4 regions of the Streptomyces sp. NPDC051913 genome follow, and region 2 is predicted to be linked to each of the others. Evidence: riboswitches for the same ligand, from Rfam matches in the RefSeq annotation. Region 2 holds a riboswitch; each other region holds the start of a gene.
What was found. A riboswitch is a leader RNA that binds a small molecule or an ion and turns the genes downstream of it on or off. The one in region 2 is predicted to bind cyclic di-AMP.

Region 1: it holds a riboswitch for cyclic di-AMP, as region 2 does, so the genes downstream of both, ACIHIX_RS05950 (M23 family metallopeptidase) here and ACIHIX_RS12835 (peptidoglycan DD-metalloendopeptidase family protein) in region 2, are expected to answer to the same signal.
Region 3: it holds a riboswitch for cyclic di-AMP, as region 2 does, so the genes downstream of both, ACIHIX_RS03545 (NlpC/P60 family protein) here and ACIHIX_RS12835 (peptidoglycan DD-metalloendopeptidase family protein) in region 2, are expected to answer to the same signal.
Region 4: it holds a riboswitch for cyclic di-AMP, as region 2 does, so the genes downstream of both, ACIHIX_RS44000 (M23 family metallopeptidase) here and ACIHIX_RS12835 (peptidoglycan DD-metalloendopeptidase family protein) in region 2, are expected to answer to the same signal.

The regions. Positions count from the first base shown of each region.
Region 1 is NZ_JBIUCI010000002.1:125,452-132,829, reverse strand. It holds gene ACIHIX_RS05965 (GNAT family N-acetyltransferase) at 1-1,929, opposite strand, end outside; gene ACIHIX_RS05960 (HPr family phosphocarrier protein) at 2,128-2,409, shown strand; gene ACIHIX_RS05955 (GntR family transcriptional regulator) at 2,548-3,243, opposite strand; gene ACIHIX_RS05950 (M23 family metallopeptidase) at 3,452-4,216, opposite strand; cyclic di-AMP (ydaO/yuaA leader) riboswitch at 4,229-4,391, opposite strand; gene ACIHIX_RS05945 (M16 family metallopeptidase) at 4,595-5,983, opposite strand; gene ACIHIX_RS05940 (M16 family metallopeptidase) at 5,980-7,374, opposite strand.
Region 2 is NZ_JBIUCI010000004.1:37,151-44,528, reverse strand. It holds gene ACIHIX_RS12850 (hypothetical protein) at 1-225, opposite strand, end outside; gene ACIHIX_RS12845 (GDSL-type esterase/lipase family protein) at 225-1,256, opposite strand; gene ACIHIX_RS12840 (Tat pathway signal sequence domain protein) at 1,253-3,976, opposite strand; gene ACIHIX_RS12835 (peptidoglycan DD-metalloendopeptidase family protein) at 4,229-5,179, opposite strand; cyclic di-AMP (ydaO/yuaA leader) riboswitch at 5,184-5,363, opposite strand; gene ACIHIX_RS12830 (alpha-galactosidase) at 5,660-7,378, opposite strand, start outside.
Region 3 is NZ_JBIUCI010000001.1:768,446-775,823, reverse strand. It holds gene ACIHIX_RS03570 (DUF4062 domain-containing protein) at 1-680, opposite strand, end outside; gene ACIHIX_RS03565 (NlpC/P60 family protein) at 730-1,788, opposite strand; gene ACIHIX_RS03560 (hypothetical protein) at 2,278-2,631, shown strand; gene ACIHIX_RS03555 (tellurite resistance/C4-dicarboxylate transporter family protein) at 2,645-3,628, opposite strand; gene ACIHIX_RS03550 (hypothetical protein) at 3,763-4,347, shown strand; gene ACIHIX_RS03545 (NlpC/P60 family protein) at 4,354-5,508, opposite strand; cyclic di-AMP (ydaO/yuaA leader) riboswitch at 5,516-5,687, opposite strand; gene pcrA (DNA helicase PcrA) at 5,928-7,378, shown strand, end outside.
Region 4 is NZ_JBIUCI010000026.1:91,745-99,122, forward strand. It holds gene ACIHIX_RS43970 (response regulator) at 1-546, shown strand, start outside; gene ribA (GTP cyclohydrolase II) at 548-1,174, opposite strand; gene ACIHIX_RS43980 (MarR family transcriptional regulator) at 1,282-1,785, opposite strand; gene ACIHIX_RS43985 (dihydrofolate reductase family protein) at 1,854-2,981, shown strand; gene ACIHIX_RS43990 (alginate lyase family protein) at 3,064-4,278, shown strand; tRNA gene ACIHIX_RS43995 (tRNA-Met) at 4,355-4,428, shown strand; cyclic di-AMP (ydaO/yuaA leader) riboswitch at 4,733-4,890, shown strand; gene ACIHIX_RS44000 (M23 family metallopeptidase) at 4,902-5,936, shown strand; gene ACIHIX_RS44005 (aldo/keto reductase) at 6,048-6,995, shown strand; gene ACIHIX_RS44010 (PrsW family intramembrane metalloprotease) at 7,002-7,378, opposite strand, start outside.

The DNA.
Region 1 (7,378 bases), on a different contig from region 2:
CTCGGGGTCCTTGGCGGCGAGGCGGTCCAGGGCACGGAAGGGGTGGGACGCGCTCGGTGTCGCGGCCTGCGGTGCCGTGCTGGTCGCGGCGGAGAGAGCCTCGGCCAGCCCGCCCAGCTCCACGTGGACGACGAGGACGGGCTTGCCGGGCACCCGCTCGGCCGCCGAGCGCAGCGCCTCCGCGAGCGCGGCGTCGCCGGCGGCGCCCTCCCCGACCGCCGGTATCGCGGTCACCACGACCGCGTCGCACGTGTCGTCCGCCAACGCGCGCGAGAGCGCGGCGTGGAAGTCCTTCGCCGAGGCGGCCGTCGTCAGGTCCAGCGGGGGCAGCGGCCTGAGCCCCTCGGAGAGGCAGGCGTCGTAGGTGAGCAGTCCGAGCGACTCGGAGTTGCCGAGGATCGCCACGCGCGGGCCGCGCGGCAGGGGCTGACGGGCGAGGAGCAGGCCGGTGTCGACCAGCTCGGTGATGGTGTTCACGCGGATGACGCCGGCCTGCCGCAGCAGCGCGGACACGGTGGCGTGCGGCAGCCGCGTGGCCCGTACGGCGTGCCCTTGAGGGGCGGAACCGGCGCCCTGGACCACGACCAGCGGCTTCGCCGCCGCGGTACGGCGGGCGAGGCGGGTGAACTTGCGGGGGTTGCCGATGGACTCCAGGTACATGAGGACGACGTCGGTGTCCGGGTCGTCGTACCAGTACTGGAGGACGTCGTTGCCGGACACGTCGGCGCGGTTGCCCGAGGAGACGAACGTGGAGACGCCGGTGACCCCGGTGACGCCGCCGCCGCGTCGGTGCAGTCGGGACAGCAGGGCGATGCCGATGGCGCCGGACTGGGCGAACAGCCCGATGCGGCCGGGCCGTGGGGTCTCGTTGGCGAGGGAGGCGTTGAGCCGGACGTCCGGGTTGGTGTTGATGACGCCGAAGGCGTTGGGGCCGATGATCCGCATGCCGTACGCGCGCGCGTGCCGGACGAGTTCGCGCTGGCGCTCGCGTCCCTCGGGGCCGCTCTCGGCGTATCCGGCGGAGATCACGACGAGGCCCTGCACTCCGTGTTCGCCGCACTCGGTGACGACCTCGGGGACGTGCTCGGCGGGCACGGCGACGACCGCGAGGTCGACGGGGCCCTCGATGTCGCGCACCGAGCGGTGCGCGGGGATCCCGTCGAGCTCCTTGTCGGTGAAGGCCTTGTTCACGGCGTACAGGCGGCCGGTGAAACCGGCCTCGCGGATGTTGTCGAGGATGCTGCGGCCCACCCCGCCGGGGGTGCGGCCGACGCCGACGACGGCGACCGAGCCGGGCTTGAGCAGCCGCTCCACGGACCGGCCCTCCGCTCGCTGTTCGCGTGCGTACTGCACGGCCATCGAGCGGTCGGTGGGTTCGAGGTCGAACTCCAGGCGCACGACGCCGTCCTCGAAGCTGCGCTTCTGGGTGTACCCGGCGTCCATGAACACCTTGATCATCTTGGTGTTGGCGGGCAGCACCTCGGCGGCGAAGCGGCGGATGCCGCGCTCGCGGGCGACGGCGCCGATGTGTTCGAGGAGGGCGGAGGCGACACCGCGTCCCTGGTGGGCGTCCTGGACCAGGAAGGCGACCTCGGCCTCGTCGGAGGGCGCGGTCGCGGGCATTCCGTCGGCGCCGATGCGGTCGTAGCGTACGGTGGCGATGAACTCGCCTCCGACTGTGGCGGCGAGTCCCACCCGGTCCACAAAGTCGTGGTGCGTGAAGCGGTGGACGTCCTTTGCGGACAGGCGCGGGTAGGGCGCGAAGAAGCGGTAGTACTTCGACTCGTCCGAGACCTGCTCGTAGAAGCTGACCAGGCGCTCGGCGTCATCAACGGTGATGGGGCGGATGCGCGCGGTGCCGCCGTCGCGCAGCACCACGTCGGCCTCCCAGTGGGAGGGGTACTCGTGCCGGTCCGACGAGGTCTGCATGGGCCCCAGAGTACGGCTCGCGTACGACAACGGCGCGAGGCAGTCTGTGGAGAGCGCGACAGGATCGCAAGAGGACGGAAGCCGGACCGAGGCCGCGGTCCGACGACTCACCCCGGAGGGGACGAAGGTCCGCTCCGGAGACACTTCACGTGTGGGAAACTGGTCTAGACAACCCTGAACACCGAAGGGCAGCATCACATGGCTGAGCGCCGCGTCAACGTCGGCTGGGCCGAGGGCCTCCACGCCCGCCCCGCTTCCATCTTCGTCCGGGCCACCACGGCCTCCGGTATCCCCGTGACGATCGCCAAGGCCGACGGCAACCCCGTCAACGCGGCCTCCATGCTGGCGGTCCTGGGCCTGGGCGCCCAGGGCGGCGAGGAGATCGTCCTCGCCTCGGACGCCGAGGGCGCGGACGCCGCCCTCGACCGTCTGGCGAAGCTGGTCTCCGAGGGGCTCGAGGAGCTTCCCGAGACCGTCTGATTTATCGGGGCCGGTTGAATCACGGCACCACTGAAGGGCTCGTCCGAGTTTATCGGGCGAGCCCTTTCCAATTCCCTCGCACGGGCAGCAGAAATTCTCCCCCGCGAATTACTTCCCTCTTTGTATACGGCTCTCGTGTTAATGCCGCAGGCTCGTCATGTTTACGGGAGGTTGCGAGTTCCTCACACGGTCGGCCCGATCTCCCGCGGCGCGGAATCGGAGCCGGTGCGCGGCGGTCGAGCGCTCGGTGTGCAGCGCGGTGACCGTACGCGCGCGTTCCCCGTCGCCGCGCGCCACGGCGTCGACGATCGCGCCGTGCTCGGCCCAGGACTCGGCGGGGTTGGCGGGCGCCTCGACGGTGTACATCCAGGAGATCTTGTGGCGCAGCTGGGTCAGCATCGAGGTCAGCGCGGGGCTGCCGGAGGCCTGCGCGAGCGTCTCGTGGAACCAGCCGCCCAGGGAGCGCAGATCCTCGCTGTTGCCCCGCCTGGCCCGCTCCTGCCCCAGCCTGACCAGGCCGCGCAGGACCTTGAGGTGTGCCTCGGTGCGGCGCTGGGCGGCCCGGGAGGCGCCCAGCGGCTCCAGGAGCATCCGCATCTCCAGCAGGTCGGCGGCCTCCTGCTCGGTCGGTTCGGCGACGCACGCGCCCGCGTGCCGCCGCGTCACCACGAAGCCCTCGGCCTCCAGCGTGCGCAGGGCCTCCCGGACGGGGACACGGGAGACGCCGTAGCGGCGGGCGAGGAGTTCCTCGGTGAGGCGGCTGCCGCGCTCGTGGACACCGGAGACGATGTCGTCCCTGATCGCGGTGCATACCGAGTGCGCCGGAATACGCATGACCGACCTCCGTCTTAATCCCCGTGAAACGTCGATGATTGACGTGTGTTCAGTGACTCTATTGCAAAGAACGGGAATTTCCGATGGCGGACCGGAATCCATGGATATTTTTTGGACAGCCGGGTACCGAAAACGGCGAAACCCCGGCTCGGGTGAGCCGGGGTTCCGGGAGATCCTGCGATCCGTCGTCAGACGTTCACACCGGGCGTCAGACGTTCACACCGTGCGAGCGCAGGTAGGCGACGGGGTCGATGTCCGAGCCGTACTCGGCGGTCGTCCTGGCCTCGAAGTGCAGGTGCGGGCCGGTGACGTTGCCGGTCGCGCCGGACAGGCCGATCTGCTGGCCCGGGGTGACCGTCTGGCCGACCGAGACCCCGATGGACGACAGATGGCCGTACTGGGTGTACGTGCCGTCGTTCATCTTGATCACGATGTTGTTGCCGTACGAGCCGCCCCAGCCGGCCTCGACGACGGTGCCCGAGCCGACCGCGTGGACGGAGGTGCCGCTGGCGGCGTGGAAGTCGACCCCGGTGTGGCTGCCGGAGGACCAGACGGCGCCGCCGGCCTTGTAGCCGGTGGAGATGTACGAGCCCGAGATCGGGGCGACGAAGGAGTTGAGGCGCTTGCGCTCGGCGGCGGCGCGGGCGGCGCGCTCCTTGGCCTCGCGCTCCTTCTTGGCCTTGGCGGCGGCCTTCTTGCGGGCCAGCTCCTCGGCCTTCTTCTGCGCGGCCTCCTCGGCGGCCTGTTCCTGGGCCTCGGCCTGGGCGTCGATCTGGTCGGCGACCGAGTCGCCGATGGTGACGACCGGGATGAGGCCGGTCTGCTCGGCCGCGGGCTCCGCGGCGAGGGCCGGGGCGGCGAGGGTGCCGATGACGCCGGTGGTGGTGAGCGCCGCGATCCCGGCCGCGCGGGCGGTGGAGCGCTTCATCCGGCTCGGGGCACGATGCTTCCCGGTGGGGCGCGTGAACGCCATGTAGTGGCTGGTCCTTTCCTTCCCTCTCGCCTACCGGGTTAGCTGACGGGTTCGGAGCAGGAAGGTCTCCTACGGACCCCCTCGCTGACGCGCGGGCGTCCGATTCACCCCAGGGACTGCATGGGTCCCCGGCTCCCCTGGCTCGCGCCGTACGGGGACTCGGCGATGGCTGTCCGGTGCCGCGGGCGCGGCGCACTGCGTGACGAACAGCCCGGACGACGCTAAGGGGGGCCACTTTCAATCCCCAAACAGATCAGGCAGTTTGTAGCGCATCCCACAGGGCAAACAGGCAACCAGCCTGCAATTCATTCATTATTCGGACATTAAGGGGCCCTGGTGACGCTTCCGTCACCAGAGCCCCTTCACGCGCGTGTGCTTCTACTCGGCCGACACCACGGTCACTTCACCGATGCCGAGAGCCTCCACGGGCTCCTTGATGGCCGCCGCGTCGCCGACCAGGATCGTCACCAGACGGTCCACCGGGAAGGCGTTGACGGCCGCCGCGGTGGCCTCGACCGTGCCGGTCGCGGCGAGCTGCCGGTACAGCGTGGCCTGGTAGTCGTCGGGCAGATGCTGCTCGACCTGGTCGGCCAGCGTGCTCGCCACGGCCGCCGCGGTCTCGTACTTGAGCGGTGCCACACCGACGAGGTTCTGCACGGCGACGTCGCGCTCGGCGTCGGTGAGTCCCTCCGCGGCGAGGGTGCGCAGCACCGTCCACAGGTCGTCGAGGGCGGGGCCGGTGTTCGGGGTGTCGACGGAACCGCTGATGGCCAGCATCGCGGCACCGGTGCCGTCCGGGGCGGACCTGAGGACCTGCCCGAACGAACGCACGCCGTAGGTGTAGCCCTTCTCCTCGCGCAGGACGCGGTCCAGGCGGGAGGTGAGGGTGCCGCCGAGGCAGTAGGTGCCGAGCACCTGCGCGGGCCACACGCGGTCGTGCCGGTCGGCGCCGATACGGCCGATCAGCAGCTGCGTCTGGACGGCGCCGGGGCGGTCCACGATGACGACCCGGCCGGTGTCGTCGGCGGTGATGGCCGGCACCGGGCGCGGCTCGGCCGCGGAGCCGGTCCACGAGCCGAGGGTGTCGCCGAGCAGCGCGTCCAGGTCGAGGTCGGTGAGATCGCCGACGACCACGACAGTGCCGGTGGCCGGGCGGACGTGCTTCTCGTAGAAGGCGCGTACCGCCGCCGAGTCGATGTTCTGGACGGTCTCCTCGGTGCCCTGGCGGGGGCGGGACATGCGCAGGTCCGCCGGGAACAGGGTCCGGGAGAGCTCCTTGGCTGCCCGGCGCGAGGGGTTGGCCAGCTCGTGCGGGATCTCGTCCAGGCGGTTGGTGACCAGGCGCTCGACCTCGTCGTCCGCGAACGCGGGCGCCCTGAGGGCGTCGGCGAGCAGCCCGAGCGCCTTGGGCAGCCGGGAGACCGGGACTTCGAGGCTCAGCCGGACGCCGGGGTGGTCGGCGTGCGCGTCGAGGGTGGCGCCGCAGCGCTCCAGCTCGGCGGCGAACTCCTCGGCGGAGTGCTTGTCGGTGCCCTCGGAGAAGGCACGCGCCATGATCGTGGCGACGCCGTCCAGGCCCGCCGGTTCGGCGTCCAGGGGGGCGTCGAGGAGGACCTCGACGGCGACGACCTGCTGGCCGGGGCGGTGGCAGCGCAGCACGGTGAGGCCGTTGTGGAGCGTCCCGCGCGTGGGGGCCGGGAACGCCCAGGGCTTGGCCTCGCCCGCCTGGGGCTGGGGGTGGAACTCCATCGTGGCGAGCTCGGTCACTTGGCCGCCTCCTCGTTCTTGTCGCCGGCCTCGACGGTGGCCTCGGCCTCGGGGTCCTCGGGCGGGTCCGCGTCCTCGGCGGTCTCCCCGGAGACGGGTTCGTAGACGAGCACCGCGCGGTTGTCGGGGCGCAGGCGGGCCTTGGCGACCTCCTGGACCTCCGCCGCGGTCACCTCCAGGACGCGGTTGACCGCGGTGAGGGCGAGCTGCGGGTCGCCGAACAGGACCGCGTAGCGGCACAGTTCGTCGGCGCGGCCCGCGACGGTGCCGAGGCGGTCCAGCCACTCGCGCTCCAACTGGGCCTGGGCGCGCTCCATTTCCTCCTCCGTGGGGCCCTCCGCGGCGAACCGCGCGAGCTCCTCGTCGATGGCCGTCTCGATGACCGGCACCTCGACGTCACCGGACGTCTTCACGTCCAGCCAGCCCAGGGAGGGCGCTCCGGCCAGCCGCAGCAGACCGAATCCGGCGGCGACGGCCGTACGGTCGCGGCGGACGAGCCGGTTGTAGAGGCGGGAGGACTCGCCGCCGCCGAGGACGGTGAGGGCCAGGTCGGCCGCGTCGGCCTCGCGCGTGCCGTCGTGCGGCAGGCGGTAGGCGGCCATCAACGCGCGCGCGGGGACCTCCTCCTCGACGACCTCGCGCAGCTGCTCGCCGATGACCTCGGGCAGCGAGCCGTCGCGCGGAGCGGGCTTGCCGTCGTGGGACGCGATGGAGCCGAAGTACCTCTCGACCCAGGCGAGCGTCTGCTCGGGGTCGATGTCGCCGACGATCGACAGCACCGCGTTGTTGGGCGCGTAGTACGTCCGGAAGAACGCGCGGGCGTCCTCCAGGGTGGCCGCGTCCAGGTCGGCCATGGAGCCGATCGGGGTGTGGTGGTAGGGGTGGCCCTCGGGGTAGGCGAGGGCGGTGAGCTTCTCGAACGCCGTGCCGTAGGGGACGTTGTCGTAGCGCTGGCGGCGCTCGTTCTTCACGACGTCGCGCTGGTTCTCCATCGACTCGTCGTCGAGGGCGGCGAGCAGGGAGCCCATGCGGTCGGCCTCCAGCCAGAGCGCGAGCTCCAGCTGGTGGGCGGGCATGGTCTCGAAGTAGTTGGTGCGCTCGAAGCTGGTGGTGCCGTTGAGCGAGCCGCCGGCGCCCTGGACGAGCTCGAAGTGACCGTTGCCCTTGACCTGGCCCGAGCCCTGGAACATCAGATGCTCGAAGAGGTGAGCCAGACCGGTACGTCCCTTGACCTCGTGGCGCGAGCCGACGTCGTACCAGAGGCACACCGCCGCGACCGGGGTCAGGTGGTCCTCGGAGAGCACCACGCGCAGCCCGTTGGCCAGGCGGTGCTCGGTCGCTGTCAGGCCCCCGGTGCCTGCCTGGTCTGTGGCCGTGTGACCCATGGGCATGTAC
Region 2 (7,378 bases):
GTTCTTGTAGACGTTGAAGGCGATGGCGTCGCCGTACCGGGCGTACTCGGTGCCGAGCAGGCGCCAGCTGAGGAAGGTCCCCTCCCCGGACGGTACGGCGACCAGTCCGCGGTCCAGGTTCTCCACGACCCGGCGCGGCGCTTCTCCGGCGTGAGCGGCGGGCGCGGAGAACATCCCGGCCAGCAGGGCCGCCGCGGCGACGGCGACGGTTCTTCGGCGGTGCACTAGTACTCCTCTGCGAGAAGGTCGATGAGGCGGTCGGCCACTTTGCGGTGGCCCTGGGAGCTGGGGTGGACGCTTCCGTTGAAGTCCCCGTCCGCCGGCGAAAGCCAGTCGGTCGTGTCGACGAACTCGGTGCGGCGGTCGCCTAGTTCGGTGACGACGGCGGCGATGTCCTCGGCGTGTGTGCCGTTGAACGGCCGCAGCGCGAGGATGCGCGCATGCGGTGCCGCGGTCCGCAACTCGGTGAGATAGACCCGGTAGGCGGCACGGAACTCGTCCGGGCCCCACGCGGTGTCGTTGGTGCCCTGGTTCACCACGATCACATCGGCTCGGCGATCCGAATCCGCCCTGGAACCGGCGTGGTTCCAGCCGTACGCGTCCGACGCCGCCGGCACTCCCCCGTTGCCGGTCTGGATCACTCCCTGCCGTCCGAAGCCGACCTGGGTGAGTGAGGCGTGCAGGGCGTCGGCGACCAAGGTCGGGTAGGCGGCGGTGCCGTCGGCGCAGTCGGAGGTGTTCACCTCGCACAGGGCCATGACGCCCTGTGTGATGGAGTCGCCGTAGAAGGCGAACTGCCGCGCGGGCCTGACATGTTGGGGCACCAGGTGTCCCCGTATGCCGGTGAGCACGACACCCGTCTCCAGTGGCGGCGTCCAGCGGTTGGCCCGCGAGAAGACGTCCTTCACGGACAACTCGACGGTGTGGTAACCGCGTTCGGGGGCCTGGATCTCGATGTCGTCCCGGTCGACGGCGTACAGCCGCTTCGGCCCGCCGTCGACCGACACACGGATCTGCGCGGGGACGGTGATCGACGAGACGTCGAACAACGCGTGCACGCTGCCGCCCGTGAAGCGGAAGCTCAGCCGGGAACCGGAGTTGACGGTGACCGCCGCCTTCGCGGTGCGCCCCCAGTGGCCCTCGTAGGCGATCCGCCGGTCGTTCGGCCGTACGACATCCTCGGAGGCCGCCACGGGTTGCACCGTTGCCGTGATCAGGCCCGCGGCCACCGCCGCGATCGAGCCGACGCGTCTCATGACGGGATCCGGTCTCCGATCAGGGCCAGGTTCTGTATCGCGGCGAGCGCCCACTGGGCGGACGAGTTGGTGGAGATCCACGGGATCTCCTCGGTCGTCCGGAGCACGGCCGGCGTCTTGATCGTCACGGGGTTCCAGTCGTTGGACGGGAAGTAGGTGTCGCTGCCGGTGAAGAACTCGTTCCACGCGCGCGTGGCGAGCGTCGGATCGTTCTTGCGCTGTGCCGCGTAGGCAGTGATCCGCGAGTGCGCGGCCGGCAGCGCCGACTTCCAGGTGGAGCCGGTCAGTTGCCTCTTCTGGGTGTCGGTGGCGTTGTAGTACTGCGCGTAGTTCAGCCAGGCGGCACGGAACTCGGGCTCCTCGTCGCCGAACAGCGACACGAGTTCGCTGTTGGTCTCGACGAGACCGAACACGGCGCTCAGGTGGGACACGCTCACGGCCGTGCTCGTGGTGATCGCGAACTTGCCGGTGTCCGCGTCGAGCAGACCGCTGCCGGTGAAGAACCCGTTGGGCTGCGCGGCGATGGTCCGCAGCGAGTTGACGAGTTTGGCCTTGGCCTGCTCGGCGTTCGGGCCCCGCCGCTCCCACTCGGTGAGCCAGGCCGCCGAGATGCCGCCCCAGTCCGTGCCGAAGCCGACCGAGAGGGCGTGCCGGTCGCCGGGGGTGTAGCCGTCGGTGCGGACCTTGCGCTGCGGGTCGACCTCCCCGAACGTCCGCTCCACGTCGACGAGTTCGCTCAGCAGGTCACCGGTGCGCTCGTCGCCGGTGAGGAAGTAGAAGAAGCGGCGGTTGGCGGCCGTGGAGATACGGACCTGCTTGGCGCTGTCCGCCCAGTGCTGCACTCCGTGCCGGGTGCCGAGTCCCGCCCACTTGCCGAGGTGGTAGACGTCGACCTCGCCGGTGTGCCGGGTCATGGCCTCCGCGAACCGGAAGACCTCGGCGGAGCCGGTGCGCAGGAAGTGGTACCAGAGCCAGAGATCGGTGCCGAGCTCGGAGTTGTCCCAGGCGTAGCCGCCGACGTCGTAGCGCCAGACGTGCCGGTCGTTGTCGTAGGTGTGCTGGACGTCGCCGTAGTCCAGGAAGCCGTACCAGCGGTGCTGTTCACGCTGGTCGCGGTAGTAGGCGAACAGCTCGTCGAGGTGGTCCTCGACGGCCGCCCGCGCCTTGCCGGACCGGTCGGCCGGCGCCCAGTCGCCGAACACCCCGGCGGCGTGGAGTCGTTGGGGTGTGGCGGTGAGGAGCGGCGGCGTCGCGGTGGCGGTGGCCTGCGCGGCGAGAACACCGGCGGAAGGGGTCCTCTCGACGGCCCAGAAGGTCAGTTCACTCGTCCGCGCGATGCCGTACGGCGTACCGAAGCCGGGCTCGTAGTCCTCGTAGGTGATCTCCAGCCCGCCGTCGGACTGCTCCTCGTACGTGTCCTGGCCCAACCCGTCGTGGTAGAACCGCAGATCGAGCGGCTGTGCCTCCGGCGAGTACAGCCATACGGTGGCCTCGGCGGCGTCTCCCGCGGCTCCGCGGACGTCCAGCTGGGCCGGGTGGCGCTGCCAGAAGTCCCGTAGCCCGAAGGAGAGTCCGCCGCTCGCGCCGCCGACGTAGCCGAAGCCGCCGGCGCGGCGCCCGGCCGCGGCGTGGATCCAGCCGTAGCCCGCCTTGGTGCGCTTGCGGACGGTGTAGCCGTCGGCGTTGGGCTGGGTCAGGGTGTAGTCGCCCCAGGTCGGGATGTAGGCGAGGCGGCCGGCGACCCGGGTGTCCCAGGTCGCGGTGTCGGGCAGGCGCTCACCGGCGATCTGGGCCGCGCGGACCGCCGCCCCGGGGTCGCGCCGCAGTCCGGTGACGCCCTGGACGGCCTCGCTGAACAGGCCGCCGTCGGAATCGGCGAACCGCACATGGCGGTCGTAGGGCTGATCGCTCAGCGGCACGGTGAAGCGCACGCCGAGACCGCGCAGGAAGTCGCCCTCGTCGGAACCCGGCGTCTGCTCGCCGTCCCAGACGAAGGTGTGGACGAGCCGGAACGACTCGGCTCCCGCGAAGAAGGCGAACCGCAGGACGAACGGCAGCCAGTTCCGGCCGCCGTGCCGGTGCCGCCCCTCGACCCGGACGACGGCCCGGACCGGACCGTCCTGCTCCACCTCGATCTTCTCGACCCGGCCCAGGAAGCGGCTGACGTCCGCCCCGTCCCGTACGGACTCCTGCCGCAGGGCGACCAGTTTCCCGTCCCGGGCGATCTCGGTGGAGCCCCGCCGCACGCTCCGTACGACGGTGTCGGACCCCTTCGCGCCGAACACGGCCGTGATCACACCGGTCGACACCTCGACGCGGCCCGCGGAGCGGGTGACCGTGACCTTCCGCTCCGGTGCGGCCGGGGTGCCGGCCGCGAGCTTGTAGGCGGAGGCCTTCGGTGCGCCGGGGGCGAGGGCGTGGGCCGTCCACTTCACCGAGCCGTCGGGCCAGTGGCCGGTGACCCAGCTCTGGACGGGGACGTCGACGCCGGCGGCGGTCGTCAGCCGGAACGGCTGCTCCGGCCGGTACGCCCCGCGCGCCCACGGCACGCCCCAGGTGGTTCCGGCGTGGACGTCGGGCGCCGGGCCCTCCAACCAGCGCAGTTCGGTGTCGTCGGCGTCCGCCGCGGCGGCGGTGCGGGACAGGGCCCAGGAGAACTGGGCCGCGGCGGCCGCGGCTGCGGCGCCCTTGATGACGGTGCGTCGGTCGACGCCGGGCACGGGGACCTCCGGGTGCGGGTGCGGATGCGGACGCGAAGGCGCGTAGAAAGCGCTTGCATCCCTCGGAGATCACTGTGGTCCCACCCTCCCCTCCCTGTCGACGGTTTGGACAGCCGCGCCACAAGACCGCAATGAAGCGATCATGAAACGGCAAGACCCAACACCGAAGGCCGGACCCGGGGATCGGGGTCCGGCCTTCGGTGGCATCGGGGGAGGGAGCGTCAGCCGACGCGGCACCCTCGCAAAGGAGCGTCAGCCGACGGCGACACCCTTCGAGCGGAGGTACGCGACCGGGTCCACGTCCGAGCCGTAGTCCGGCGTGGTGCGGATCTCGAAGTGGAGGTGCGGTCCGGTGACGTTGCCGGTGGCGCCGGAGAGACCGATCTGCTGGCCCTCGGTGACGGTCTGTCCGGACGAGACCGAGAGCGCGGACAGGTGGGCGTACTGCGCGTAGTAGCCGTCGGCCAGCTTGATGACGACCTGGTTGCCGTACGCGCCGCCCCAGCCGGCGGAGACGACGGTGCCCGCGGCCACGGCCTTCAGCGAGGTGCCGGTCGGGACGACGAAGTCGGTGCCGGTGTGGTAGCCGCTGGACCACATGCTGCCCGCCGTGTGGTAGGCGGTGCCGACGGTGGCGCCGGCCACGGGGAGCGTGTAGCCGCCGGCGGTGCTGGTCGACTCACTGCTCTGGGTGGCGGTCGTCGTGTCCGAGGAGGACGAGGACTTCTCGGCACTCGTGGACTTCTCGGTGCTCGCGGACTTCTCCGCGCTCGCCGACTTGTCCGCGCTCGCCGCCGCCTTCTTGCCGAGCGTGAGCTTCAGACCCGGGTGGATGAGCGAGGGGTCGGAACCGACGGCCTCACGGTTGTCCGAGTACAGCTTCTTCCAGCCGCCGGTGACGTTCTGCTCGTCGGCGATCTTCGAGAGGTAGTCGCCCGCCCGCACCGAATAGGTGCGCACGGTAGCGGTGTTCGCGGCACCCTTCTTCTGCGTGGCCTTCTCGGCGACCGTCTTCTCGGCGACCGGAAGGGACTGAACGGCCTTTTCCGAAACCGACTGCGAGACGGACTGCGGGGTGGCCGCGTGGGCGCCGGCGGCGCCCATCAAAGGCAGAGCGAGAGCGGCGCCGCCGGTACCGGCGACGGCGATCGAGCGGGTGAGGCGCTGGGACTTCGGGCGGCGGTGCTTACCCTTGGCGGGCATGGCGAATTCCTCTCCGGCGCCTACGAGGTGAGCTGTCGGGTGCGGACTGGAGATGCCCGGGCGCACCGAGGTGCGCCTTAACCCCAAGCCTGTTCCGGAAGACCGGTCCAGGCACTTGTACCTGTGGGTCCCCCGCTCCTGCCGTTCACGGGTGAGTTGTGCGGATTCCGGGCGGCGGCAGGATTGGGCGTCCGTCCGGATTGGTGGCGAACGTAAGCGAGGAAGACGCAAAGGGACAAGTAAGGGGTTCCAGGACGATTGCATTCCTCTTGATCCGCTGTGAATTTCCCGCTCACCCTCCGTGCATCAGCACCGCTTCCCGGAAGGCAAATCCCCAGCAATTGGAGGCGCATTACGTGAACATGACGGGCGACACAGGGTCACCGATATGACGCTCCTCACGTGCCGTTCGCACAGCTTCCCTTATTCCAGAGCGAGTTGGAATGAAGGCCACCCAAGCCACCAATTCGGACAGAAAGCTCAGATGCGACGCAGTCGGAGAACTGCCGCATCCAGATCGCCCCGCAATCCCACCCGTAGGCCGTGATGCTGCAATACGGCCCCTCTGAGAATTTCGCCCGTTTCGAGGCATTCATACGACGCAGTGGGGTCGAGGCCCCGCAGCCGCAGCGCCGGGACGGGTTCGCCGTAGTGCTGCGCCTGGAGCCAGGCGAGGACGACGGTCTCGCCCCCGAGGACGTACTGCACGGCGCTCAGTCCGCCCTGCGGAGCCCGCAGCCGGTACTGGTCGCCGCGCTGCACGAGCGGCCGGATGCCCTTGTAGAGCTCCACCCACTCGCGGGCCTCGGCGAGCTCCTCCTCCGTCCACCGCGTGAGGTCGCCGCCGACGCCGAGCACACCGGCCATGGCGCTGACGAACCGGAAGCGCAGCGAGCTGACCCGGCCGTTGAGCATGGCGTTCGGACTGTCGGTGACCCACGCCGCCATCGCGCGCGCGGGATGGAGCTGGCTGAAGCCGTGCTGGATGGCGAGCCGGTCGAGGGGGTCGGTGTTGTCGGAGGTCCACACCTGGTCCGTGCGGCTCATCACACCGAGGTCGATCCGGCCGCCGCCGCCCGAGCAGGACTCGAAGGCGACGCCGGGGTGGGCGGCCCGCAATCGGTCCAGCAGGGCGTAGAAGGCGTGCACATGGTCGACCCAGAGCCGCTGCGGGTAGGGCTCGCCGGGCCAGCCCGCGTCCGTGAAGCAGCGGTTGAAGTCCCACTTCACATAGTCGATCGGGGCGCTGGACAGCAGGGCGTCGAGCTGCCCCCAGAGGTACTCCTGGACGTCCTCGCGCGCGAGGTTCAGGACCAACTGATTGCGTAGTTCCGTCCGCTTTCGTCCCGGCTGGAACTGCGCCCAGTCCGGGTGTGCCCGGTACAGGTCGCTGTCCGGGTTGACCATCTCGGGCTCGACCCAGATGCCGAACTGCATCCCGAGGGCGTGCACGGAGTCGGCGAGGGGCTTCAGACCGCCCGGGAAGCGGTCGCGGTTGACCGTCCAGTCACCGAGTCCTGCGCGGTCGCTGGTCCGGGCGCCGAACCAGCCGTCGTCGACCACGAACAGCTCGACGCCGATGGCCGCGGCCCGCCGTGCGAGGGCCTCCTGCTGTTCCTCGGAGATGTCGAACTCGGTGGCCTCCCAGGAGTTGAACAGCACCGGCCGGTCCTGCTCGGCGTCCGGGATGACGTAGGCCCGCTGGTAGGCGTGCCACGCGCGACTGGCGCCGCCGAAGCCGCCCTCGCTCCACAGACCGGCGAAGACGGGCGTGGTGAACGACTCGCCCGCCGTCAGCCGCAGCAGCCCCGAGTCGTCGTGTCCGGCACCGCCGGTGATCTGCACGCGCGCGTCGGGAAGCTGGGCCACCGCGATCCGCCAGGAGCCGGACCAGCCGAGGGCACAGCCGTAGACCTCGCCGCGCTCCTCGGTGGCGTCGGAGTCGAGAGCGACCCAGGGCAGGTGCTGATGGCCGGTGTGGCCGCGGCGGCTGCCGATGACCTTCTCACCGTAGGTGAGGGGGGAGCGTACGAGTCGGGACTCGGCGGCCCAGCGGCCGTGCAGCTGGGAGAGCCGCCAGTCCTCGCGGTCGGGCAGGGTCCAGGTGGCGGAGTCCGCGCGGAGCAGCTCCAGGGTGTCCGACCCCTGGTTCTCCAGGGTCGTCCAGCGCTCCACCACGTCGCCGCGCATCCGGTAGTG
Region 3 (7,378 bases), on a different contig from region 2:
GTGAGGAGGTCCGTGGAGGACGTGGTGACGTTCCACATCGCCCCCACCGCCGTGGCCAACTGGTCCGCCGCCTCACGGTCCTTGAGCGCGTGCAGCAGATGGACGTCGTGGACCAGCTTCCGGGGATGCGGTGGCTCCGCCACGGGTCTGGGCGGGGCGAGGGCGCCCGGCGGCAGTTGGAGGTCGGCCGCCACCGCCGACACCACGTCCGCGGCGAGGTCGCCGGGGTTGGTGAACCAGCCGACGCCGTGGACCTTCTTCAGCTCGTCACGCAGGCGTTTGATGCCGGTGGCCGACGACGTGCCGGGGGCGGTCAGCGCGTCGACGTGCCCCATGGGCCACGAGGCGTCGTCGTCGACCAGGAAGATCAGCCGCTTGCGGCCCGACTCGCCGGCCTTGCGGTACTCCAGCTCGGTGATCGACTGCCCGTCCGGGTTCTGCGGACCGACCTCGGGGACGTACCCGTAGCGAAAGGCGAAGAGGCCGACGTAGACATCGCAACTCGCCACGTCGGCAAGACACTTCTCCAACGGCCGTTCGTCGAAGGCCGCGTAGTCCTCCATGGCGACGACGTCCAGTGGCAGCTTGCGCAGCCTGGCCAGTACCGCTGCACGGTACTTCTCCAGGTCGGACACTGTGGACGACAGATAGACCTTCACCCTGCGTACCTCGCTCCTCACGCGGTGAGGACAAGGTACAGGCGGCGAAGCCGGAGGGAGGTCCGCTTGGTCACACCACCCGCGTCGCCCCCGCGAACGGCATCTCGTCAATGGGCGCGATCCGTACCGGCGCCGTCGGGTTCGGTGCGTGGATCATCTGGCCGTTGCCGATGTAGATGCCGACGTGGGAGATGGCGGAGTAGAAGAAGACGAGGTCGCCCGGCTGGAGTTCGGAGCGGGAGACGCGGCGGCCGGCGTCGATCTGGGCGTAGGTGGTGCGGGGGAGGGAGATGCCGGCGGAGCGGTATGCCGCCTGGGTGAGGCCGGAGCAGTCGAAGGCGTCGGGGCCGGTGGCGCCCCAGACGTAGGGGCTGCCGAGCTTGGTGTAGGCGTAGGAAACGGCTGCGGCCGCGCGGGAGTTGGGGGCCTGGGCGGTGGAGCCCGTGGTGGGGGTGAGGGTGTCCCGGGCGCCGCCCGTGCTTGAGCCCCGCGACGTGTGCTGGGTGTCGGTCGCGCGTTCCTCCGCCGGGAGCTGGGCCAGCAGGCGCCGCGCCGCGTCCAGCTTTCCCGTGATGGTCTTCTTGTGCCGCTTCAGCTCCGCCTGGCGGGACTTGAGGGAGGTCAGTTCGACGTGGGCGGCGCCTCGGAGTTGTTCGATCTCGCGTAGTTGCCTGCGCACGCTCGCCACCGACGCCGCCTGCCGTGTGCCCGCGCGGTCCACGAACTCCGCGCTGTCCAGGTAGTGGTCGGGGTCGGAGGACAGGGCCAGTTGGAGGGACGGGTCAAGCCCGCCCTCCCGGTACTGTGCCGCCGCCATCGAACCCAGCGCGTCCCGGGCCGAGTTGAGCTTGTCCGTCTTGCGGGCCGCCTCGTCGCGCAGCGTCTTCAGGCGCTCCTCGGCCGCGTCCGCCTTCTCCTTCGCGCCGTTGTACTTCTCGGTGGCGACCTCCGCCTCCTGGTACAACTTGTCCACCTTCGCCTTGACCTGAGCTGGCGTCAGGTTCGGGTCGGCGTGCCCGATCCCGTCGAAACCCGTCGCGGTCGCCGCGCCCGCGAGGGCGATCGTCGCCGCCGTACGGGCCGTGTTGCCGCCGACCGAGCGCTGTCTGGGCTTGCGGTGCGCTGCCACGTGGACTTGCACGTCCTTTCGTACGACCGCCTCGACCGGAGGAGCCGGTGGTGGCCGCCCCGGGCCGTCACCGGCCGCGCCGACGCCAGGGGGAGCGTCGTACGGCCGCCCGGGGCGGTTTACGCGTCCGGCGGCGGCCCGCACAGGGGGAGCGGGCCGCCGCCGGACCTTCTCGGCGGTGGTGATCGACTGCCGCCCCTGGCCCGGGCGGCGGTGGGGAGCCGGTCACCTGGTGGAGGACGCTAAACCTGTGTGTGTCGTGGGGGTAACGGGTTGCGCGGAACTGCTCCCAGGCGGCCGCCGGTTGACCGGATACGACCATGAGCCCGTTGCCTCGCCGCCGACTTCGCGCGGGGTGATGACCGAAGTGCGGATTTCCCGATATGGGTGGGTCGCCGAGTGCTATGGCGCATATATGCAAGTCCGCCAGAGGTGGGTGACGGGGCGGTCCAGGGTTACTCAAGGGGGCCTGAAATAGGCTCCGGGCCCATGGACGTACTCATCTCTGTCTTCCTCGTTCTGCACTTCGTCGGCATAGTCGTGCTGCTCGGCGGCTACCTCACCCAGGTGAAGGCGATGAACCAGGGGACCGCCCGATTCAACCCGCTGATGCTCCGTGGCGCGCTGGCCATGCTGGGGACCGGCGTGCTCCTGGTCGCCCTCAACAAGGCGGACGACCAGTCCCTCAACAGCGTCAAGCTCGCCGTGAAACTGGCCGTGCTCGTCGTGATCCTCGGCCTCGTCTATGTGAAGCGGGACGAGGAGCGGGTGGACAAGGCGCTGTTCAGCGCGGTTCCCGCACTCGTCGTGGTGAACATCCTCATCGCCACGCTGTGGAGCTGAGGGCGCCAGGGGCTCAGGGGGTCCGCAGAGCGCCGACGCCGGCGCGAGCCGCCACCACGGCCCCCGCCGCGACCGCCAGCCACACCGCCACGGCGATCCACAGCAGCACCTCGCCGGGCGTCCTCAGCCAGGACACCTCCAGGGCGGCGGCGACGGACAGCGTCGCCACCGCCGTCATCCCCATCGGGAACACGGTCGCCCAGCGGCGCGCGTCGTAGTGCGGGCGCCGCCACCCGATCTCGGCGAGCAGCAGAACGACGTACCAGGACAGGTCGAGGACGAGCAGAGCGAGGGTCACGGCACGCAGGACGCCACGGTCGTCGTCGTTCCACAGATACAGGCGCGCGCTGTCGGCCGCGATCAGCTTCGAGCCCGCCAGCGCCGAGATGGCCATCGCCCCGCCGGCCACCCAGTGGTCCCCGGCGCCCTGCGTGACCTGGCGCAGATCGAAGTGGGCCAGGGCCAGCCCGTAGGCCACCAGACCCAGCCAGAACATCACCAGCGCCGCCCGCGCGAGCCAGGACGTCGGCAGCGCCCCGGCCAGCGTCGCGCCCAGTACGGCCAGCCCCTGCGTGGCGACACAGGCCAGGAACACCGCCCCGGGCATCCGCCGCTTCCAGTGCCCGACCACCAGCACGATCAGTACCGGCCACAGCAGCGTCGACAGCGCCAGCAGCGCCTCGGCGAGGGTCTGCCAGCCGAGCGCGGAGAAGCGGGTGCCGAGCACGGTGGTCGCCGCGACGGCCGTGAGCGCGCCCGGCGTCTCCGCCTCCGTCACCCACCGCGACCGCTGCCACAGCAGTCGTACGACGAAGTCGGCGGCCAGCGCCACCCAGGCCACGCTCGCCAGCGCCAGCGCGACGCGGGACACCCCCTCGTACCCCGTCAGATGGAGACCGATCGACAGGATTCCGGTCGCCATCACCGCGGAGCCCGCGGCGGGCGGCCGCTGCGCCCACCAGGTACGGAGGGGGGAGGTACGGGGTGTATCGGGCATGGGGTGATGCTATGGAGCGGGGTGGGGGTTGAGAGCGGGGCACGCGCGCGTGGGGGAGAAAAACGCGCGGGGTGAGGGCAACTGAGTAGTTGCGCTCATGACAGGGGGAGAGGGGGGTGGGGAGACTGCGGCACATGTCCTACCGACGATCAGTCGCCCTGGCCGCCCTCGCTGTGCTCGCCCTTGCCGCCTGCGGAAGCGAACGAGCCGGGGAGCAGTCCGCGGGCGCGCCGACGCCCACGCCCTCCTACCCGCCCCCGCCCACATGCGCCCAGGCCGCCGAGACGCCCCCGCCCGCGCCCTCCTCGCCCGTGCCGAGCGCGACCACCTCGCGGGGCGAGGGAGCCGGAGACCAGCCCCCCAACTACGCCGACAACCACGCGTACCGCATGCAGGCGTCCCTCAGTGCCGAACGCGAGGCCAGTGGACTGGCCTCGGCCGGGCTCATCCGCAAGGAACTGGAGAAGGTGCGGGCGGCAGGCGGGGCGGGGGCCTACGGGGTCTACGGGGACGAGCGGGTCGAGGCGGCGCTCCAGCGCCTCGGCTGCGGACCGGAACACGGGGTCTTCGTCGGGAACGGGTTCTACGCCGTCTACACCGGCCTCGCGTGCGTGTCCGGGCGGGTGACCGCGGACGAGCTGACCACCGAGGTGCACGGTGTCTACGCCGAGCCCCAGCCCGGGGCGGGGCCCTGCGTAGAGAACCGCGGAGGTCACTGACCTGCGTCAGGCCGGGCGGACCACACTGTGGATCGCCGACTCGCCGTCGTAGTAGATCGACTCCTCGCGGACGTACGCCCCGGGCTTCGGCGCGTGGATCATCATGCCGTTGCCGATGTAGATGCCGACGTGGCTGACATCGTCGTAGAAGAAGACGAGATCGCCGGGCCGGGCGTTGGCGAGGGAGACCGTGGTGCCGAAGTTCACCTGGTCGTAGGTGGTGCGGGGGAGGGAGATGCCGGCGGCGTTCCAGGCGGCCTGGGTGAGGCCGGAGCAGTCGTAGGAGTCGGGGCCGGTGGCGCCCCAGACGTACGGCTTGCCGATCTGGGAGCGGGCGAAGGCGAGCGCCTTGTCGGCCTTGGTGGCGTACGAGGAGTCCGTGGAGGTCTCCGAGGACGAGCCGCTCCCCGTCTCCTCGGCCGCCGCTGCTTCCTGCGCCGCCTTCTGCTCGGCGGCCTTCTGCTGCTCGGCCAGCTCCGCGGCCTTTCGGGCGGCCTCCTCCTGCTTCTTCTTCTCGATCGCCGCGAGCCGCGCCTTCTCCTCGGCGGTCAGCTGCGACAGCAGCTCGCGCGCGTCGGAGAGCTTGCGCTGGACGGTCGCCTTGGCGGTCTTCAGGTCGCTCTGCGACTCGGTGAGCGTCTCCAGGCTCTTGGTGGCCTCCTGGCGCTTCTTCATCGTCGCCGACTGCGCGCTGACGTAGTCGTCGACCGCGCCCTTCTGACGGTCCGTCATGCGACCCATCAGCTGCGTCTGGTCGAAGTAGTCCTGCGGGGTGTCCGCGAGCAGGAAGGTCGCGGTGTCGGGCGCGGAGGCGCCGGTGCGGTACTGGGCCGCGGCGAAGGAGCCGAGCTCCTCGCGAGCCTCGTTGAGCTTCTGGGTGCGCTTGGCGACGTCGTCGAGGAGGGTGTCGACCTGCTCGCGCTGCTGTGCGGTCTTCTCCTTCGCCGAGTTGTACTTCTCGGTCGCCGACTCCGCCTGCCGGTAGAGGTCGTCGACCTTCTTCTCGACTTCCTCCAGGCTCGGCTTGTCATCGGTCGAGGGTGCGGCGGTGGCCGTCTGGGAGAGCAGGGCCACGGAGGTGAGGGCGGCCGTTGCGAGCGCGGGGGTGCGTATGCCTGCTACGCGCGTTCCCGCAGGACGCGGCTTTGCGTGCGACGCCAAGGGAGGCGACTCCTTCCACGTTCCGCCTACCGAGTTAGCTGTCGGGTTCGGGCGGGTGGTTCGGAAGGTGTGCCCTACGGCCGCTCCCGGGAGGGAGTCGGGCCGATTCACCCCAAGGTCGGTGTGGGTCCCCGGCTCCGGCTGCCATGGCGGCGCACCGGACTCGGCGGAGGCCGCGCGGCCCGGCGACGTTCGCCGGTGGGGGTCGTACGGCCTGTCCGGCACGGTAGCCAACTGGTGTGGCCCCTGTGAAGGTTGATGTCCGATAGGCCCGATACATTTTCGTGACCTTGGGTGGCCAGAGGAGGCGATCACTCGATTTCTCACGGAACGTGACGAGGTGGTCCTGGAGGGTGAGAGGGTCCGACTTCTCGGGGCGGCGGCGGGCTGTCAGTGGGGAGCCCTAGACTCGGAGGGCGATGACAGGCCTCTTTGACGACAGCTTCCTGGCGAACCTCCAGGCCCCCCAGGGGCACGAGGAGGAACCCCCGCCGCCGCCCGAGGACGAGCAGGATCACGGGCCGGGATCCGAACCCGTTCCGGACGATCTGTTCGGCGGGAAGTTCGACGTGCCCCCGGACCGGGACGCCTACTACCGCGACGGCGCCCCGCGCCCCGCCCTGGACGCGGCGGCGCTGATCGAGGGGCTCAACGAGAACCAGCGAGCGGCCGTCGTCCACTCCGACACCCCGCTGCTCATCGTGGCCGGCGCCGGCTCCGGCAAGACGCGCGTGCTCACGCACCGCATCGCCTACCTGCTGGCCGAGCGCAGCGTGCACCCGGGCCAGATCCTCGCGATCACCTTCACCAACAAGGCCGCGGGTGAGATGAAGGAGCGCGTCGAGCAGCTCGTCGGCCCGCGCGCCAACGCGATGTGGGTGATGACCTTCCACAGCGCGTGCGTGCGGATCCTGCGGAGGGAGTCGAAGAAGCTCGGCTTCACGTCCTCCTTCTCGATCTACGACGCCGCCGACTCCAAGCGCCTGATGGCCCTCGTCTGCCGTGACCTGGACCTCGACCCCAAGCGCTTCCCGCCCAAGTCCTTCAGCGCCAAGATCAGCAACCTCAAGAACGAGCTGATCGACGAGGAGGACTTCGCAGCCCAGGCCACCGACGGCTTCGAGAAGACCCTCGCCCAGGCCTACGCCATGTACCAGTCGCGGCTGCGCGAGGCCAACGCCCTCGACTTCGACGACCTGATCATGACGACGGTCAACCTGCTGCGCGCCTTCCCGGACGTCGCCGAGCACTACCGCCGCCGTTTCCGGCATGTGCTCGTGGACGAGTATCAGGACACCAACCACGCGCAGTACGCGCTGGTCAGGGAGCTGGTGGGTACTTCCGAGCACCCGGTCGACGTACCCCCCAACGAGTTCGACGTCCCGCCCGCCGAACTCTGCGTCGTCGGTGACGCCGACCAGTCGATCTACGCCTTCCGGGGCGCGACGATCCGCAACATCCTCCAGTTCGAGGAGGACTACCCGAACGCGACGACGATCCTGCTGGAGCAGAACTATCGCTCCACGCAGACCATTTTGAGTGCGGCGAACGCGGTCATCGAGCGCAACGAGTCCCGCCGCCCCAAGAACCTGTGGACCAACGCGGGCGCCGGCGCGCGCATCACCGGCTACGTCGCGGACACCGAGCACGACGAGGCCCAGTTCGTCGCCGAGGAGATAGACCGACTGACGGACGCGGGCGACGCGAAGGCGGGCGATGTCGCGGTCTTCTACCGCACCAACGCCCAGTCCCGAGTCTTCGAGGAGATCTTCATCCGCGTCGGCCTGCCCTACAAGGTCGTCGGCGGTGTCCGCTTCTACGAGCGCAAGGAGGTCCGGGACGTCCTGGCCTACCTCCGGGTCCTCGCCAA
Region 4 (7,378 bases), on a different contig from region 2:
ATCATGCCCGCGCTCCTGGAACACCGGCCGGACATCGCCGTCCTGGACGTGCGGATGCCGCCGGGCTTCCGGGACGAGGGGCTGCGGGCCGCGCTGGAGGCCCGCGGGCGGATCACCGGCCTCCCGGTCCTCGTGCTCTCGCAGTACGTCGAGGAGTCCTACGCCGCCGAGCTGCTCGCCGGCGGCACCAGCGGGGTCGGCTACCTCCTCAAGGACCGGGTGGGCCGGGTCGACGAGTTCCTCGACGCGCTGGAGCGGGTCGCCGCCGGCGGCACCGCCCTGGACCCCGAGGTCGTCGCCGAGCTGCTGACCCGCCGCAAGGACACCCCGCTGGACTCGCTCACCCCGCGCGAGCGCGAGACCCTCGAACTCATGGCGGAGGGCCACGACAACGCGACCATCGCGAAGACCCTCGTCGTCACCGAACGCGCCGTCCACAAGCACATCGGCAACGTCTTCCTGAAGCTCGGCCTGCCCCCGAGCGACAGCGGCCACCGCCGGGTGCTGGCCGTCCTGGCCTACCTCGCGCACACCCCGCCGAAGTGAGTCAGCCGACGCTCAGCTCACCCAGCGGCAGCGTGTGCTGGGTCTGGAGCACCTTGGCCCGCAGATAGCGGACGTTGTGGGCGGTGGTGAAGACGCCGGTGGGCACCCGGTCGCGGACGTCGATGCCGAGGTCGCGCAGCTGGCCCGCCTTGTCGGGGTTGTTGGACAGCAGGTCGAGCGACTCGATGCCCAGGGCCTTCAGCATCTGCGCGGCGGCCGTGTAGTCGCGGTCGTCCTCGGGCAGGCCCAGCGCGGTGTTCGCGGCGTAGGTGTCGAGACCCTGGTCCTGGAGGGCGTACGCGTCGAGCTTGTTGTAGAGACCGATGCCGCGGCCCTCCTGACGGAGGTACAGCAGCACGCCGCCGCGTTCGGCGATGCGCTCGACCGCCTCGCGCAGCTGCGGGCCGCAGTCGCAGCGGGCGGAGCCGAAGACGTCGCCGGTGAGGCACTCGGAGTGCAGCCGGACCAGGGGGTTCGGGCCCGGCTCACCGAGGACGACCGCCAGGTGTTCCTGGCCGTCGACCAGTCCGTGGAAGGTGACCAGCTCGGAGTCGACGCGGTAGCCGTCACCGAAGCGCAGGGGCACGCGGACACGGGAGCGCTGGGTTGCGGCGGGGATCTCGGTCATGCGGGTACTCCGGTCCGTAGACTTATCTGCTTCAGATTTGAATCAGATCTACGGTTCGAGACCCTACCCCATGCTTTAAATTTGAAGCAATAGAATTATGGCGCTCGTCACGAACAGGACGGCGACGACCGCCGCCGCCACGGAACCTCGTCCCCCGTGTCCTCCTGGAGCCCGTCCGCGATCGCCCGGGAGATCTCCTCCAGCTGCCCCACCTGCTCCGGGGTGAGCCGGTCGAAGAGGGCGGAGCGGACCGTGTCGACATGTCCCGGCGCCGCCCGCTCCACCTCCGCCATGCCCTCGTCGGTCAGTACGGCGATGCTGCCGCGCTTGTCCCAGCGACAGCTCTCCCGCCCGACCAGCCCGTCCTTCTCCAGCCGGGTCACGGCATAGGTGAGCCGGGGCCGCGTGATCTTCAGCCCCTCGGCGAGATCGGTCATCCGCAGCCGCCGCTCCGGCGCCTCGGAGAGAGTGGAGAGGATGGAGTAGTACAGGTGCGGCATGCCGGCGTCCTGCTGGAGCTGCCGGTCGATCGCGTCCTCCAGGAGGTGCGCCGCGGCGATGTACGCGCGCCAGGCGCGCTGCTCCTCGGGAGTGAGCCAGCGAGTCGTCATACCGCCAGTGTAAGTTTGTTTCAAACTTGAACCAAGAGCCGCACGTCACAGCGAGAGGGACCGCTCCGATGCCTCACCCGTACGTCCTCCTCTCCGCCGCCGTCTCCCTCGACGGCTACCTCGACGACCTGGGCCCCGACCGGCTCCTGCTCTCCTCCCCGGCCGACTTCGACCGCGTCGACGAGGTCCGCGCCTCCGTCGACGCGATCCTGATCGGCGCCGGCACCATCCGCGCCGACAACCCGCGCCTTCTCGTGAACTCCCCGGAGCGCCGCGCGGCCCGGGTGGCGGCCGGCCAGCCGGAGTACCCGCTGAAGGTCACGGTCAGCGGCTCCGGCGACCTCGACCCGGAGGCGAGGTTCTGGCACACGGGCGGCGACAAGCTCGTCTACACGACGGACCAGGGCGCCGACCGGGCCAAGGCGCACGGCCTCGCCGCCGAGGTGGCCGCCCTCGGCCCCGACATCGACTGGCACCGCCTCCTCACCGACCTCGCCGCCCGGGGCGTGGACCGCCTCATGGTCGAGGGCGGCGGCCGTATCCACACCCAGCTCCTCCAGCAGGGCCTCGCCGACGAACTCCAACTGGTCCTCGCCCCGCTGTTCGTCGGCACCCCGGAGGCCCCCCGCCTCTTCGGCCCCGGCGGCTACCAGGACGGACGCCTGCGCCTGGTGGAGACCCGGCAGATCGAGGACGTGGTCCTCATGCGCTACGAGCCCACGGCCCCCGGCACCGGCCCGCTCGCCACGCCCGCCGACCACCACTGGCTCCGCCTCGCCTGCGAACTGGCCGCCCTCTGTCCGCCCTCGCGGACCGCCTTCAGCGTCGGCGCGGTCGTGGTCGCCGCCGACGGAACGGAACTCGCCCGCGGATATTCGAGGGAGGGCGCCGACCCCGTCGTACACGCGGAGGAGGCCGCGCTGGCGAAGATCGGCGCGGACGACCCCCGGCTGGCGTCGGCGACCGTCTACAGCAGCCTCGAACCGTGCGCCCGCCGCGCCTCCCGCCCGGCACCCTGCGCCCGGCTGATCCTCGACGCCGGGGTACGCCGGGTGGTGACGAGCTGGCGGGAGCCGGACACGTTCGTGACGGCGGCGGACGGCAACGGACTGCTGTCGTCGGCGGGTGTGGACGTCGTCGTCCTGCCGGAGTACGAGGAGCGGGCCAAGGCGCCGAACCTGCATCTGCTGGGGTGAGTTCGCGCCGCCGCGGGCCACGCCGACTCCTATCGGCCCATCAGATCCTGCGCCCCGACACCCCCCGGGCCACGCTTCCCCTATGAGGTCCCGACGTACCGCCGCTCTCCTGCTGGTCCCCCTCCTCGCCACCGCCTGCGGGACGACCGGCGCCGACACCCGCACCATGGCCCGCGCCCTCCCCGCGGACGCCGCCTTCATCCACCCCGGTGTCCTCGTCAGCGAGGCGCAGTTGGCGGCCGTGAGGAAGAACGTCACCGCCGGGAAGCAGCCGTGGCTGAAGGCGTACCTCGGGATGCGGGACAGCAAGTACGGGGCGTACAAGTACGAGCCCGAGCCGTACGCGAGTGTCGACTGCCCCGGCGGCGACCACGCCGACCGCCCGGCGCACGGCTGTGTCGAGGAGCGCGAGGACGCCATCGCCGCCTACACCCAGGCCCTCCTCTTCCGGATCACCGGCAAGCGGCAGCACGCCCTGAAGGCCAGGGAGATCCTGGACGCCTGGTCGGCGAAGATGCGCCGGCACACCGAGGAGGACGCCGGGCTCCAGACCGGGTGGGCCGGGTCGACCTGGGCCCGGGCCGCCGAGATCGTCCGGCACAGCCCCGGCGCGGGCTGGCCGGCGGACCGGGTCGCGCGGTTCGAGACCATGCTGCGCACGGCGTATCTGCCGACCGTGACCCGCAAGGTCCCCGACTACAACGGCAACTGGGACCTCGTGATGACCGACGCGGCCATCGGGATCGCCGTCTTCCTGGAGGACCGGAGGGCCTTCGACCACGCCCTCGAACGGTTCCGGGAGCGCGTGCCCGCCTACTTCTACCTGGCCGAGGACGGCACGCTGCCGCTCACCCCCAAGGGGGCGAGCATCACCACACCGCAGAAGCTGACGACGTACTGGTTCGGGCAGAAGACGTACAAGGACGGCATGTCCCAGGAGACCTGCCGCAACTTCAAGCACGTCGGTTACTCCGTCGCCGCCACCGCCCACATCGCCGAGACCGCCTGGCACCAGGGCATCGACCTCTACGGCGAGATCAAGGACCGGCTGAAGAGCACCCTCGCCTTCCACGCCCGCTACCAGGCCGGCGAGTCCGCGCCCGCGTGGCTGTGCGGCGGGAAGGTGGACCGGAACATGGGCCCGGACCTGGAGGTCGCCCTCAACCACCTGGAGGGCCGCCTCGGCCTCTCCGTCCCGGCGGCCCGCAAACTCGCGGAGGAGACCCGCCCGGCAGGCACCGACAACCTCTTCGTCTCCTGGGAGACCCTGACCCACGCGGGCAACCCGGCCGACTGAGAAACACAGGTCGAGCGGGCCCAGGGGTAATGCGTGCGCGAGCAGCCCCGCGGATGGCGTACTATTGAGTCATCGCCGCGGGGTGGAGCAGCTCGGTAGCTCGCTGGGCTCATAACCCAGAGGTCGCAGGTTCAAATCCTGTCCCCGCTACTGATGGCCCAGGGCCGGAATCTAATGGATTCCGGCCCTGAGTCGTTTCCGGGTCGTTTCCCCTCACGCGGCAGTTGTCACGGCGGGTGATCGCTCGACCCCCCTCCGCATAACAACTGACATACCGTCAGTACCTGTGAGCTTCCTGAGGTCGGGTCAACTCGCCCGTTTTTCACCGGCCATGACCCCTACGTCCTGCTGAAAAAGGTTAATGATCAAGCGGAACAGCTTGGAATCAGCACCCCGGGTCTATTAACGTTCGATAACGCAGCGCGGTCGTCCCAGCCGTCACAAGAGTCGGCTCCGTGCGCACGCGCCGAATCCCGCAAGGGAACCGGGGAACCACCAACTTGGGGTGAATCACGCGGAAGTCGCCGTGGCAGCACGGCGGTTATACGCGCGTAGGAGACCTTCCTGCTCCGAACCCGTCAGCTAACCCGGTAGGCGAGAAGGAAGGAAAGGAGCACGCCCACGTGGCGTCAAACCGGCCTGCCCCCGAGGCCCCGTATGTGCCGAGCCAGCGCAGCACCGATGCCTTCGGCTACGGCAGCTACCACCACGACGAGGGTCCGCAGGAGGTCTGGAATCCCACCGAGGACTCCCTCCGGCCGGCTCGCGGCAAGCACCGGGTGGCCAAGCAGCGCGGCGGGGGACTCGCCCGCAGCTCCACCGTCCTGGGCGTCGGTGTCATAGCCGCCGTCGGCGCGGGCGGTATGGCCAGCGCCAACACCGGCAAGCCGCCGGTCTCCATCTCGATGCCCGACCTGCCCTCCGTGGGCGGCGTCTTCGGCGGTGACGACGAGGCCCCCAAGGGTTCCGCCACCGCGCTCAGCAGCCTGGCCACCAGCACCACGGAGACCGCGGAGAGCGGCTCGGACGCCGGTGAGGCGCTGCGCAACCGGATCATGGCGCAGGCCGAAAGTCAGCAGAACCAGGTCGACAACAAGGTCCAGCTCGCCGCCGAGGCCGAGGTCGCCGAGCAGTCCGCGAAGGCCGAGGCCGCCGCGCTGAAGCAGGCCGCCGACGACGCCGCCGAGGCGAAGAAGGCCGCCGAGGAGAAGGCCGCGAAGGAGGCCGAGGCCAAGCGTCTCGCCGAGCTCGCCAAGCAGTTCACGCTGCCGACCTCCTCGTACACGATCACCTCGACCTTCGGTCAGGCCGGTTCGCTGTGGTCCTCCGGCTACCACACCGGTCTCGACTTCGCGGCCCCCACGGGCACGCTGATCAAGGCCATCCACAGCGGCACCATCACGGAGGCCGGCTGGGCCGGCTCCTACGGCTACCGCACGATCCTCACCCTCGACGACGGCACCGAGCTGTGGTTCTGCCACCAGTCCTCGATCAGCGTCAGCGTCGGCCAGAAGGTCAGTACCGGTGAGGTGATCGGGCGCGTGGGCGCGACCGGCAACGTGACCGGGGCCCATCTGCACCTGGAGGTCCACCCCGGCGGGGCGGACACCGGCATCGACCCGATGGCATGGCTGCGCAGCAAGGGCCTCACTCCCTGAGGCGGGTCTCCTTCTGAACCCCGGCGGTCCTGACGCTCACCCCCCGACGTCAGGGCTGCCGGTTCTCCGTGTCCGGAATATCGGCTTCCGGTACGGGTGTTGATCCCGTACATGACTTCTCTTCGCAAGCTGGGCACGTCCGACCTCGAGGTCTTCCCGCTCTCCCTCGGCGGCAACGTCTTCGGCTGGACCGCCGACGAGGCACAGTCCTTCGCCGTCCTGGACGCCTACGCCGCCGCGGGCGGCAACTTCGTCGACACCGCCGACTCCTACTCCGCGTGGGTGGAGGGCAACTCGGGCGGTGAGTCCGAGACCATCATCGGGAAGTGGATCAAGGCGCGCGGCAACCGCGACGACGTCGTGATCGCCACGAAGGTCAGCCAGCACCCGGAGTACCAGGGCCTGACGGCCGCCAACATCAAGGCCGCCGCGGACGCCTCCCTGCGCCGCCTGGGCACCGACCACATCGACCTCTACTACACCCACTTCGACAAGCCCGAAGTGCCGGTCGAGGAGATCATCGGCGCACTCGACGAACTGGTCAGGGCGGGCAAGGTGCGGCACATCGCCGCCTCCAACATCTCCGCCGAGCGGCTGGAGAAGTCGCTGGCCTTCTCCGAGCGCGAGGGCCTGGCCCGGTACGTGGCACTCCAGCCGCACTACAACCTGGTCTCGCGCGCGACCTACGAGGGTGAGCTCCAGGACCTGGCGGAGCGCACCGGCCTCGCCGCCGTCCCGTACTTCTCGCTCGCGTCCGGGTTCCTCACGGGCAAGTACCGCGAGGGCGAGGTGGTGGAGGGCGCCCGGGCCGCCGCGGGCGCCGGCAAGCACCTGGAGACCGAGCGGGGCCGCTCGGTGCTCGCCGCCCTCGACGACATCGCCGAGGACCACCGCGTGCCGGTCGCCACGATCGCCCTGGCCTGGCTCGCCGCCCAGCCGACGGTCGCCGCCCCGATCGCCTCGGCCCGCACGGTGGAGCAGCTGCCGGCGCTGGTGCGGGTGGCGGAGGTGACGCTCACGGACGCGGAGGTGGAGCGGCTCACGGAGGCGTCGGCGTAACCCTCGTCAGGACTGGTACGGGTTGTACGCGGGATACGCCGGCTGGGAGTACGGCGCCGGCTGCTGCCCGTACCCGTACACCCCGTACATCGGCCAGGGCGCCGGGACCACCGGAACCGGCGGTGCCGTCACACGGGCCGCGTGGTCCAGCGCGGGGCGGGCGACCTCGCGCCGGGCCCACAGCTCGTGCAGCAACTCCCGCTCCCGTACGACGAAGTCGGCACCGGCGCGGCCACGGCGCCCGCGGTGCCGCAGGAACGCGAGGGACGTCGCGTACGCCTCGTACTGCGCCACCGCGCGCGCCGCGGGCCTTCCGGCGTGGTGGCGGGCGTACTGGCGGGCGATGCGCCGGGCCCGCATCGAGCCGAGCGCGAAGGGTTCGG